DNA from 2 places in the Pedococcus sp. P1_H8 genome. Region 2 is predicted to be linked to the other one. Evidence: predicted binding sites of a transcription regulator. Region 2 holds the regulator's gene; the other holds the start of a gene.
The links. The regulator Rex, encoded in region 2, represses fermentation and respiration genes when NADH is low (regulators of the CRP and FNR family bind a similar motif). The targets are predictions, from matches to a motif close to CTTGTGAANNNNTTCACAAG.

Region 1: the regulator Rex is predicted to act here: its motif matches at 4,198-4,217, upstream of edd (phosphogluconate dehydratase).

What each region holds. Positions count from the first base shown of each region.
Region 1 is NZ_JBFUCP010000008.1:206,965-213,028, forward strand. Features, by position in the region: gene AC1DYG_RS13755 (SDR family NAD(P)-dependent oxidoreductase) at 1-542, shown strand, start outside; gene AC1DYG_RS13760 (malonic semialdehyde reductase) at 597-1,238, shown strand; gene eda (bifunctional 4-hydroxy-2-oxoglutarate aldolase/2-dehydro-3-deoxy-phosphogluconate aldolase) at 1,526-2,251, opposite strand; gene edd (phosphogluconate dehydratase) at 2,248-4,134, opposite strand; gene AC1DYG_RS13775 (phosphate-starvation-inducible PsiE family protein) at 4,315-4,815, shown strand; gene pdxH (pyridoxamine 5'-phosphate oxidase) at 4,876-5,571, opposite strand; gene AC1DYG_RS13785 (hypothetical protein) at 5,618-6,019, shown strand; gene AC1DYG_RS13790 (oxygenase MpaB family protein) at 6,016-6,064, shown strand, end outside.
Region 2 is NZ_JBFUCP010000004.1:572,994-579,057, reverse strand. Features, by position in the region: gene AC1DYG_RS08205 (lysophospholipid acyltransferase family protein) at 1-162, shown strand, start outside; gene AC1DYG_RS08200 (hypothetical protein) at 170-1,342, opposite strand; gene AC1DYG_RS08195 (sigma-70 family RNA polymerase sigma factor) at 1,514-2,221, opposite strand; gene AC1DYG_RS08190 (glutaredoxin family protein) at 2,580-2,843, shown strand; gene AC1DYG_RS08185 (redox-sensing transcriptional repressor Rex) at 2,977-3,693, shown strand; gene AC1DYG_RS08180 (glutamyl-tRNA reductase) at 3,690-5,000, shown strand; gene hemC (hydroxymethylbilane synthase) at 4,997-6,064, shown strand; gene AC1DYG_RS08170 (bifunctional uroporphyrinogen-III C-methyltransferase/uroporphyrinogen-III synthase) at 6,061-6,064, shown strand, end outside.

The DNA.
Region 1 (6,064 bases), on a different contig from region 2:
AGGTCGGCGACCGTCTCGACGTGCTCGTCAACAACGCGGGTGGCGCCCTCGGGCTCGCCCCGGCCGCGGACACCGACGTCTCCGACTGGCGTGGCATGTTCGAGTCCAACGTCATCGGCACGCTGCAGGTGACCCAGGCGCTGCTGCCGGCCCTGATCGCCTCGGGCGCGGGGACGATCGTCAACGTCGGGTCCATCGCGGGACACGTCGCCTACGAGGGCGGTTCGGGCTACGTCGCGGCCAAGCACGCGGTCACGGCCCTGACCCAGACCCTGCGGCTCGAGCTCGTGGACCAGCCCATACGGGTCGAGGAGATCGCGCCCGGGATGGTGCGGACCGAGGAGTTCGCCCTGACGCGGTTCGGCGGTGACCAGGCCCGGGCCGACGCGGTCTATGCGGGGGTTTCGGAGCCGCTGGTGGCCCAGGACATCGCCGAGGCGATCGGCTGGATGGTCGGGCGCCCGGCCCACGTGAACATCGACCTGCTCGTCATCAAACCGCGCATCCAGGCCGCCCCGCACAAGGTGCACCGCGACACCTGACCTGCGCTTTCATGGTTGAGGAATGCAACCATGAGATTGATTGTTCAACGAATCATGACTCAGACCCATGACTCCCTGACCGAGCTCGAGGCCCAGTTCGCCGACCACCTCGAGCTCTCCCCCGAGGCTCAGGACCTGCTGTTCCGCGACGCCCGCACGGCCAACGCCTTCACCGACGAGCCGGTGAGCGAGGAGCAGGTGCGCGCCATCTACGACCTCGTGAAGTGGGCCCCGACGTCGATGAACAACCAGCCGCTGCGGATCGTCCTGGTGCGCACGCCCGACGCCCGCGGCCGGCTCGTCGAGCTGATGGGCGGCAACAACAAGGCGAAGACGTCCACCGCCCCCCTGGTGGCCGTGTTGGCTGCCGACACCGACTTCCACGACGAGCTCGGCAAGGTCTTCCCCCACTTCGAGGGCGCTCGCGACCTCTTCGCCGGCAACGACCAGATGCGCGAGGGGTCGGCCACCCTCAATGCCACCCTGCAGGTCGCCTACTTCATCCTCGGCGTCCGCGCGGCCGGCCTGGCTGCCGGCCCGATGACCGGGTTCGACGCCGCCGGCGTGGACCGTGAGTTCTTCCCCGACGGCGCCCACCGCACCCTCGCGGTGGTCAACATCGGCCGCCCTGCGGAGGGCGCCTGGATGGACCGGCTCCCCCGCCTCGACTACGACGAGGTCGTCACCTCCGTCTGAGCGCCGCCAACTCGCGCGAAAAAACCGTTGCACCAGCCGACCTTCCCGAATTAGCGTCGAGCTACACGGAAGGGAGGTGGTCCAAGAAGTGATTTCAATATGGACGCGTGAGGTGACTGCGCGCTAGCGCACCTCGACTGCTCGAGGTCCGCCATCCGGCGCAATCCCCAGCAGTTCACCGCAGCCCGTGGGCCGTGCAGGTCGTCCCCTGCGCAAGCCGAGCCGATCGTTGTCGGCGAGGCGAAGCCCACGGGCTGTTCCATGCCCAGCGACGTGTTGCCCGCGCGTCAGGGCTGGCGCAGGGCAGCCGCCTCGGCGGCCAGGGCTTCGATGCGGGGCCAGTCCCCTTGCGCCACAGCGTCTTTCGGTGTCAGCCAGGACCCGCCGACACAGCCGACGTTCGGCAGCGCCAACCACGCTGCCGCCGTCTCGGGCGTGATCCCACCCGTCGGGCAGAACCGCAGGTGCGGACACGGCCCGCTCACGGCAGACAGGTAGGGCCGCCCACCGCTCGCCTCGGCCGGGAAGAACTTCATCGCCTCGAGGCCTGCCTCGGCCAGCACGAGCATCTCCGTCAGCGTGCCGGCGCCCGCAAGCAGCGGCAGGCCGCTCGCCAGGGCAGCGTCCAGCAGCCGCGGGGGCGACCCCGGGGTGACCAGGAACTGCGCCCCGGCGTCCTTGACCTGCTGCACCTGCTCCGGCGTGACCACCGTGCCCGCGCCGACGACCATGCCCTCGACCTGCGAGGCCACCGCCTCGATCGCGCCGAGACCGGCTTCGCTGCGCAGCGTGATCTCGATGACGGGTATGCCGCCGCGGACCAGCGCCCGTGCCAGCGGCACGGCCTGCTCGACGGAGTCCACGACGACCACCGGGATGACCGGGGCCAGGTCGAGGATGTCCGCCTCGCTGTAGAGGACCGGCTTCGTGGGGCCGTCCGGCTGCGTGAGGCTCAACTGCGCGCTCGCGGTCGTCGGCGCGCTCGCGCCGGTGAGGGTGTTGGCGGTGGTCATCGGTTCTCCTCGTGGCTGACGAACGGGGCGGAATCGCTTCGGTCCCAGACGTGACCGAGGCTGCCGAAGACGTGGGCGCCCTCGTCGGCGCGACCGACGGCGGCGCGCATGGACGCGAACAGCTCACGCCCGGTGCCGACCCCCTCGGCGGTGACGCGCGGCGAGGGGACCCGGGCGGCGAACTCGTCCTCGTCGACGAGCACGTCGAGCCGCCCGGTCAGCGAGTCGACGCGGATGACGTCGCCGTCCTGGATCTTCGAGATCGGCCCGGCGTGCACGGACTCGGGGGTGACGTGGATGGCCGCCGGGATGGCGCCCGACGCCCCACTCATTCGGCCGTCGGTGACCAGGGCCACGGCATACCCGCGCTTTTGGAGGACTCCCAGGGAGGGGGTCAGGGCGTGCAGCTCGGGCATCCCGTTGGCGCTGGGACCCTGCTCGCGGATCACGACGACGACGTCGCGGTCGAGCTCGCGGCGGGAGAACGCCTGGAGGAAGCCGACCTGGTCGGTGAAGACGCGCGCCGGGGCCTCGATGACGCGGTGCTCCTCCGCGACGGCCGACACCTTGATGACCGCGTGGCCCAGGCTGCCGCCGAGGACGCGGAGCCCGCCGTCGACGGTGAACGGGTCGTCGGCCGGGCGCAGGACGGCCGGGTCGCCGGATTCCGTTGCGGCGTCGACGAACCCGAGCTGGCCGCCGATCATCACCGGCCGCTGGGTGTAGCGCCGCAGCCCCGGTCCGGCCACGGTCAGCACGTCCTCGTGCAGCAGTCCGTGGTCGAGCAGGGTGCCGATGAGGAACGGCGTGCCGCCCGCTGCGTGGAAGTGGTTCACGTCGGCGGGACCGTTGGGGTAGATCCGGGCGATGGACGGGACCGCGGCCGACAGGTCGTCGAAGTCCTCCCAGGTCAGGTCGATCCCCGCGGCGGCTGCCATCGAGATGAGGTGCATCGTGTGGTTGGTCGAGCCGCCGGTCGCCAGGAGGGCGACGACCCCGTTGACGACCGTCTTCTCGTCCACGACCTGGCCGATGCCGTACGGCGTCTCGGACGCGGCGATCTCGGCGACCCGGACCGTCGTCGCGGCCGTGAGGGCCTCGCGCAACGGGTCGTCGGGGTGGACGAACGCCGCTCCGGGCAGGTGCAGGCCCATGACGTCCATGAGCATCTGGTTGGAGTTCGCCGTGCCGTAGAAGGTGCAGGTGCCCGGCGAGTGGTAGGACGCCACCTCGCTCGCGAGCAGCTCGTCGCGCCCGACCTCACCTGCGGCAAACGCCTTGCGGGTCTCGGACTTGTCGGCGTTCGAGCGGCCCGACGCCATCGGCCCGGCCGGCACCAGGGCGGTCGGCAGGTGGCCGAACGACAGCGCCCCTGCGACCAGTCCCGGCACGATCTTGTCGCAGACGCCGAGCATGAGGACGCCGTCGAACACGTCGTGGCTGAGCGCGATCGCCGCCGACATCGCGATGACGTCGCGGCTGAACAGGCTGAGCTCCATGCCCGCCCGCCCCTGGGTGATGCCGTCACACATCGCGGGCACGCCACCGGCCACGCGGGCGACGGCCCCGACCTCGCGTGCGGTCTGCTTCATCGCGGCCGGGTAGTGCTCGAACGGCGCGTGCGCCGACAGCATGTCGTTGTAGGCCGTGATGATCCCGAGGCTCACGCCGGTGTCGGCAGCCATCGTGGTCCGGTCGCTGCCGCCGCACGCGGCGACCGCGTGGGCGAGGTTGGAGCAACCGAGGTCGGTGCGGGCCGGGCGCAGGCTCAGTTCGGAGGCGGCGCGCGAGATGCGTTGCAGGTAGGCCGTGCGGCTGGCTCGGCTGCGGTCGGTCACCCTGGCGGTGACGTCGGCGACGACGGGGTGGATGGCGGGCGCCATGGGGCTCCTGAGGGGATTCGGCGGTCGAGGATGGGACCGCGCGAACGGCTCCGTTGGCGTGCGCGTGTGATTCAGTTCACAAGTGTGACGGCGACCCGCGATCCGGCAATGGGCATCCCGGCATACGGACCAGTAGCCCAGCGGGTGACGGATCACCGCAGGTCGGACAGGATGTCCGTCATGACGGACTGGATCGAAGGGACCATCGAGCGAGTCGAGAACGTCATCTACCTCGCGGTGGCGGTGATCCTGTTCGCCGTGGCGTCGGTCGTGATCGGCAAGACCGTCCTCACCTTCGGCAACCTCGGCAGCGGCGGGGTGGTGGACGTGGCTGCGGACATCCTCGACCTGCTGCTGCTCGTCTTCATCGTCGTCGAGCTGCTCTTCGCGGTGCGTACCACCCTCTCCCGGCGCGAGCTGGTGGCCGAGCCCTTCCTCCTCGTCGGGATCATCGCCTCGATCAAGGAGATCGTCGTGCTGTCGGTCAAGGCGCCCGACCTCTTGGGCAAGCCGGCGTTCGCCGACACGCTGCGACTGATGGGGCTGCTGACCGGCACGATCATCCTGCTGGCGCTGGCGTCGTTCCTGTTGCGCCGCAAGGAGAGAGAGCCCAGTGAGGGCGCCAACTCCGGCCACGGCGACACCGACGTGCAGACCCAGGCCCACTCCGGGTCGATGTAAAAACGCCGGTGATCCCCGGCGTTTTCATCGACCCGGGGATGGGGGGCGACGGACGGGAGGTCAGGGCTGGCGGCGGGACAGCGTCCAGGCAGCGGCGTCGTCGAGCGAACCCTTCGCCACCCTGCTGAACACGAGGCGGTCGTGCAGCCGGTTGCGCCGGCCGCCCCAGAACTCGACCTCGTCGCACAGCACGCGGTACCCGCCCCAGAAGTCGGGCACGGGCACGTCGTCCGCGTTCCCGCGGTCGGGGAACTGCGCGGCATACCTGGCGTAGGCCTCCTCGAGGCCGGCGCGGCCCTCGATCGGCTGGGACTGTCGCGAGGCCCACGCGGAGATGCGCGAGGCCCAGGGGCGTGACCCGAAGTAGCCCGCCACCTCCTCGCGCGACACCTGTTCCGCCACCCCGCGGAACCGGATCGCCCGGAACATCGCGGGCCAGGTCAGCGAGGCAGCAATCCCACCGGTGGCGGCGATCTCGAGACCCTTGGCCGACTCGGTGCCGGTGACGAACCCCGGGCCGCGCTCGTCGAAGAACCGCATCAGCACGGTCCGCACGTTGGGTCGTCCCTCGGCGTCGACGGTGGCGACCGACAGGGCGTAGGGCTCGGGGACGTCGGCCTGCGCCTGCGAGCGCTCCACGGCCTCGTCGACCCAGCGCTTGGCCTGCTGCCACGGCGTGGGCGCGATCTCGGCCTCGGAGATCCCGTCACCGCTGTAGTCGAGGCGCAGAGGGTCAGTGCGGTGCAGGTCTTCCATGGGTCGAGATTAGGGTGAAGGTCGGACCAGTAGTCAGGGAGGCAGCATGCCCAGCAAAGGCAAGGCCGTCGGCAACCTCGTGAAGTGGGGCGTGAAGTACGGCCCTCACGTTGTCGTGCTGGCCCAGCAGGCCAAGGAGCCGGCCATGAAGGCTGCCCAGACGGCGCTGGACCGGCAGCGGGCCCGGCGCCGGGCGATCGAGCACGCGGCGACGGTGCGCGAGGGCACGGTGCTCAAGACGTTCGACCCGCGAGCCGACCACAGCGAACCCGTGTGGGTGGTCTTCTCCGGCGACGACGCCATCGCCGCCCACCCCACCTCCACCACTCCCCTCGCCGAGCTCATCGCCAACAGCGACCTGTCCACCCGGGCCCGCCCGGCCGACCTCCCCACCCCGGCCGCGCGTCTCAAGCAGCTCCCCCGCCGCCGGACCGGTCGGTCGCGATGACCCTCCTGGCGCCGATGGCCGACGGGGCGCGGCGCCAGCTCGCCC
Region 2 (6,064 bases):
AAGTGGATCATCGAGTTCGGCGCACCGGTGGAGACCGCTGACCTGGGGCCGAACGCCGCCGACGACCCGATGCTCGTCTTCGACCTCACGGACCAGGTGCGCGAGACGATCCAGCAGACGCTCTACTCACTGCTCATGCAGCGCCGGTCCGTCTTCTTCTGACGCGAGATCAGGGGAGCGTGACCGTGGCGCCGGGCAGGGTGACCGGGCCGAGGGTGCTGCTCGGGACCGTGGCGCTGGCGCCTCCGGTGCCCAGCGAAGCCGACGGCAGGGGCACGGTGGCGCTGGCCGAGGCCACTCCCGGCACGGAAGCGCTCACGGTCGGCAGACCCACGCTCGCGCCACCCGTCGACAGGCTGGCGCTGCCGCCGCCGCCGCCAACCACCGCTCCGGAGCTGCTCGAACCGCCGGGCAGCACACCGCCCCCGGGGGCGGTGACGGCCGTACTGGGCACGGTGATGCCACCCGACGTGCCGCTGGTGGGTGACCCGGAGGGGCCCGAGGTGGTCGCGGCGCCCGGGAGCGAGCTCGGGCCGAGCGTCGACGAGAGGTTGTCGCTGCAGGAGCTGCCGCATGCAGCGATCCGCCGCGACGTGCTCTCCTGCGTGTCGCGCAGCAGGGCCTCGAGCTGACCGAGCGTCGGCAGCGATGGGGCGGGTACCTCCGCCTTCAGGGCGTCGATCTGCGGGAGAGCCCGCTCGGTGAAGTCGTGCATGGCGATCAGGGACTGGGGGTTGCCGGTCGCGGCATACGAGGTGTCGAGACCCTGCCGCCCCTTGCGCACGGAGTCGATGGCTCCCTCGAGCGCGACGTTGACGTCGGTGGGGTCCTCGCGCTCGAGCTCGGACAGCTGACGGGCGTCGGAGATGTGTCCCTGGGCCTGGGACAGGTAGGTCTGGCCGCGGTCGAAGTCGTTGTCGGCGAGCCGGACGGCCACCCCGTCGAGCCAGCTCTTGACGGGGTACAGCGCGTCGCCGGGCACGGCGCTGCGGGAGACGGCGCCCACGATGCCTCCGACGAGCAGCGCCGAGGCGGCGGCTCCGGCGACCATGCGGGGGAGGCCGCGACCCACCAGGACCACGACAGGGGTGTTCCGGGAGGCGGCACGACGGGCGGCCGCGGCCCTGGCGGCGACCGGGCTGGGTGCGGGCATCCGCGCGGCTTCGGCCATCAGCCGGTCGCGCAGGGTCGTGACGAAGGCGGCGTCCGGCGCCGGGATGGTCGGGACGAGGTCCACGAGATGGCGGCTGGTCTCGACGAGCTCGACGAGGTGCGCGTCGGTGATGCGCTCGCCGTCGAGGGCGCGCTGGAAACGGTCTGCCGAACGGTTCAGTACTGGCATGTCGGCTTCTCCCTCCCCAGCCCTGCGGTGTTCCCTGCAATCTTCCCGGTGATGGTGCTCCCGGTGTCCCCGGTCATGATGTCCCGCATCATGTCCCGGTCATGGTGTCGTGCTGAGAACGAGCGGCAACGCCGGAAGTTACGCGTCGCGACGTAGCGAAACTCGTGGGTTTCAGATGTCGACATCGGCGAGCTCCCGGTGCAGGGCCCGCACGGCGCGGAGCTGGAGCTGCTTGACGGCACCCTCGGACTTGCCGAGGACCTTGGCGGTCTCCGCTAGGGTCAGGCCCTGCAGGAACCGCAGCACCACGCACTCGGCCTGCTCGGGCTTGAGCCCCTTGACGGCGGCGAGGAGGCGCTGGTCGCGCAGTCGGTCTAGCACTTCCTGGTCGGGTGCGTCCACGCGCCGGTCGGCGTCGAGCATGTCGGCGGTGGTGACCTCCATGCGGAAGCGCGCCGACTTGGCGTTGTCGGTGATCAGGTTCCGGGCGATGGTGATGAACCAGGCCGCGATGTCGCGGCCCTGCCAGGAGAAGGAGTCCATCCGGCGCAGCGCTCGCAGGAAGGTCTCGGAGGTGATGTCCTCGGCCAGCTGCTTGCCGCCCACGCGCACGTAGACATAGCGGTAGACCACGTCGACGTAGCGTTCGTAGAGCATCCCGAACGCCTCGGCGTCGCCCCGCTGGGCGAGCTCGACGAGGGCGGAGATCCGTTCGAAGTCCTGCGGCGCCTCGCCCGGGCCGAAGCCGGCGCGCGCCGCCGAACCGCCGCCGGCGCCTCCGTGGCCGCCACCGGACAGGGTGCCGGCCGTGCCCGCCTCTCCAGCCAGGCTCAGCAGCACCCGCAGGGTGCCGAGGAAGTCCGCGGTGGCCGCTCCCATGCCGTGGTCGCCCGCCGTGGCGTAACCGAGGGCCGGGCGGCTCGTTGCCCAGATCGGAGCGTTGCCACCAGCAGGTTGACCGGCCCGGAGGGCAGCACGAGGGACCGCGAGTCGTCTCGCGGCGCTGCGTGGTGCACGAATCCGGATGAGGGCCTCCTGACCCGACAGTTTCCCCGATATCTGCCAGATTGTCAGGAGACCTGCGACACATCCCGGTATGCCGTGGTGTCCAGCGGGTCGCGTGGGTGCATTGGGGCGCGTGGGGCGAAACCCCCGCGGCGCCCTTTCCGCAACCTGAGCACCCCAGGGGGCGCCCAGATTGCGGAAACGAGGCGACCACCCGGCATACGCTGCAGGTGTGTCCCGAGACTCCACGGCCGCCGCCCGCATCACCCTGGTCAGCAAGCCGGGCTGCCACCTGTGCGAGGAGGCGCGGTCCGTCATCGAGCGCGTTGCCGCCGACCTGGGGGTGGGCTGGGTGGAGCTGTCGATCGAGGACGACCCGGCACTCAAGGAGCAGTACTGGGAGCAGATCCCGGTCACCTTCGTGGACGGGCGCCAGCACGACTACTGGCGGGTCGACGAGACCCGGCTGAGGAGCGCGCTCACGAGCACGAGGTGACGTGGCTCACGTGCCTGGTGAGACGGTCGCTTGTGACTTTGTGCATCCGTTCACAAAAGCGTAATCTGGCCAGGCTCCCATCCGCCCCAGCCAGGCGCGGACTGCCCGTGATGAGAAGGAGCCGGAAGAGACTGTGTCTGCCGACCCGAGCGCCCGTCGGGGTATTCCCGACGCCACGGTCGCACGGCTACCCGAGTACCTCCGCGCCCTGACCGGCTTCGCGGAGCGCGGGATCACGTCGGTGTCCTCCGAGGAACTCGCCTCGGCTGCCGGTGTCCGCAGTGCCAAGCTCCGCAAGGACCTGTCCCACCTCGGGTCCTACGGCGTGCGCGGGGTCGGCTACGAGGTCGACCACCTCGCCTACCAGATCTCCCGCGAGCTCGGCCTCACCCAGGACTGGCCCGTCGCCATCATCGGGATGGGAAACCTCGGCCACGCACTCGCGGCCTACAGCGGCTTCGCCACCCGGGGGTTCCGCGTCGTCGCCCTGCTCGACCAGGACGACACCCTGCTGGGGCAGGAGATCGCCGGGATCACCGTGCAGCCCATGGACGCCCTCAGGTCCCTGGTGGCCGACCAGGGCCTGGCCATCGGGGTGATCGCGACGCCCGCTGCCTCGGCGCAGGACGTCGCCGACCAGCTCGTGGCCGTCGGGGTGCGCTCGATCCTCAACTTCGCCCCGTGCGTGCTCGCCGTGCCCGAGGACGTCGACGTTCGCAAGGTCGACCTCTCGACGGAGCTGCAGATCCTCGCCTTCCACGAGCAGCGCAGGGCACTCGCGGCCGAGGGTGCGCTCGACCACGTCGCCGAGGGCGCGCTCGACCACGTCGCCCTGGCGGTCGGCCGATGAGCCTGGTCATCCTGGGCCTGTCCCACCACACCGCGCCGCTGCCCCTCCTCGAGGCCATGTCGCTCGACGCCGAACGCCGCCGGGCGCTCGCCGCCAGCCTCACCGGCCGCGAGAACCTCACCGAGGCGATCGTCGTGTCCACCTGCAACCGCACCGAGGTCTATGCCGAGTCGATGACCTTCCACGGCGCGGTCACCGACATCTCGGACGCGCTCACCGAGGTCACCGGCGTGGGTCGCGACGAGCTGCGCGAGCACCTCTACGTGCACTACGAGGACCGCGCCATCGCGCACGCGTTCACGGTGGCCTGCGGTCTGGACTCGATGGCGGTGGGTGAGGCCCAGATCCTCGGCCAGATGCGCACCGCTCTGCGCGAGTCGCAGAAGTCCGGACATGCCGGCCCCGCGCTCAACACCCTTTTTCAGCAGGCCCTCCGGGTCGGTAAGCGGGCCCACACCGAGACGGGGATCGACGCCGTGAGCGTCTCCCTGGTCGAGGCGGGCCTGGCTCGCGCCGAACGCGAGCTCGGATCCCTGGCCGGGCTGAAGGTCCTCGTGGTGGGTGCCGGCGGCATGAGCTCCCTGGCCGCCACGACCGTCTCGCGCCGCGGCGCCGCAGGACTCACGATCGTCAACCGGACGCTGGCCAAGGCGGTCCGCCTGGCAGAACGCACCGGCGGCGTCGCCCGACCGCTCGACGACCTCTCTGCCGCCCTCGCCGGCGCCGACGTCGTCATCTCGTGCACGGGGTCGACGGGCGTGGTCGTCGACCTCGCGACGGCGGGGGATGCCCAGGTGGCCCGCGCCGGGCGCCCGCAGGCCTACATCGACCTCGCCCTTCCTCACGACGTCGCCCCCGAGGTCGCCTCGCTGAGCGGGGTCACCCTCGCCGGGCTGGGCGCGCTGGGCGAGGAGCTCTCCGGCGGCCAGGCCCCGCCCCAGGTGCGTGAGGTGGCGGACCTCGTCATCGGTGAGGTCGCGGCATACCTCACCTCGCGGGCGGCCGAGACGGTCGCGCCGACCGTGGCCGCGCTGCGGTCGCACGCCGCCGACGTCGTCGCCGGCGAGCTCAACCGACTCGACCAGCGGCTCCCCGACCTCGACGACGTCGCTCGCGCCGAGGTCCAGCTCGCCATCCACCGCATCGTCGAGAAGCTGCTGCACACCCCGACCGTCCGCATGAAGGAACGCGCCGTGGGCGGTGAGGGCGCCGACTACGCCCAGGCCCTGCGCGACCTGTTCGACCTGCGCCCCGGCGAAGCCGTCACCGCGTCCGTGCCCCCGCCCGAGCGTGGAGGTATGCCGTGAGCGCACCTGCCGCTGCGCCCCTCGCCCTGCGCCTGGGCACCCGCCGCAGCCCCCTGGCCACCACCCAGTCCACCTGGGTGGCAGACCTGTTGCGCGCCCAGGGGCACACGGTCGAGCTCGTCGAGATCGTCACCGAGGGCGACACCTCGACCGCCTCGCTCGCCTCGATCGGCGGCACCGGCGTGTTCGCCGCCGCGCTGCGGCGGGCCCTGCTCGCGGGCGAGGTCGACCTTGCCGTGCACTCGCTCAAGGACCTGCCGACCACACCCGAGCCCGGCCTGGTCGTGGCGGCCCTCCCGCTCCGTGAGGACCCACGCGACGTGCTCGTCTCCTCCGGTGGTCGCACCCTGGGTGAGCTCGGCGAGGGGGCGGTCGTCGGCACCGGTTCGCCGCGCCGCGTCGCCCAGCTCGCGGCCCTCGGACTCGGGCTGTCGTTCAAGGACATCCGCGGCAACGTCGACACCCGCATCGGTCTGGTCAGGGACGGCGCCCTCGACGGTGTCGTGCTGGCCCGCGCGGGTCTGGCCCGGCTCGGCCGGCTGGCGGACGTCGCCGAGGCGATCGACCCCCTCCAGATGTTGCCCGCCCCCGGCCAGGGCGCGCTCGCCGTGGAGTGCCGGGCCGACGACGCCGCCACGCGCGTCGCGCTCGCGGTCCTCGACGACCCCGACACCCGCGCATGCGTGACCGCCGAGCGTGCTGTCCTCGCGGCGCTCGAGGCAGGCTGCTCGGCGCCGGTCGGAGCCCTGGCCGAGATCGTCGAGGGTGAGGACGGGCTCGAGCTGTCCCTGCGAGCCTTCGTGGGTGCCGTCGACGGGTCGTTCGACCTGCGCCGGTCCCTCGTGGGCGGCGTCGACGACGGTGCGGCCCTCGGGCGCCGACTCGCCGCCGTGCTCCTCGAGGACGGCGCCGACCTCCTCAAACCGCAACCTGAGCGCCCCGGAGGGGGCCCAGGTTGCAAGACCCCAGACCCAGCCGGGGCGACCGGACCTGATCCGATCGCCGGCCCCGACAGCAGCACCGACCGCATACCCGAACACGACAGCACGGAGCGTGCACTGTGA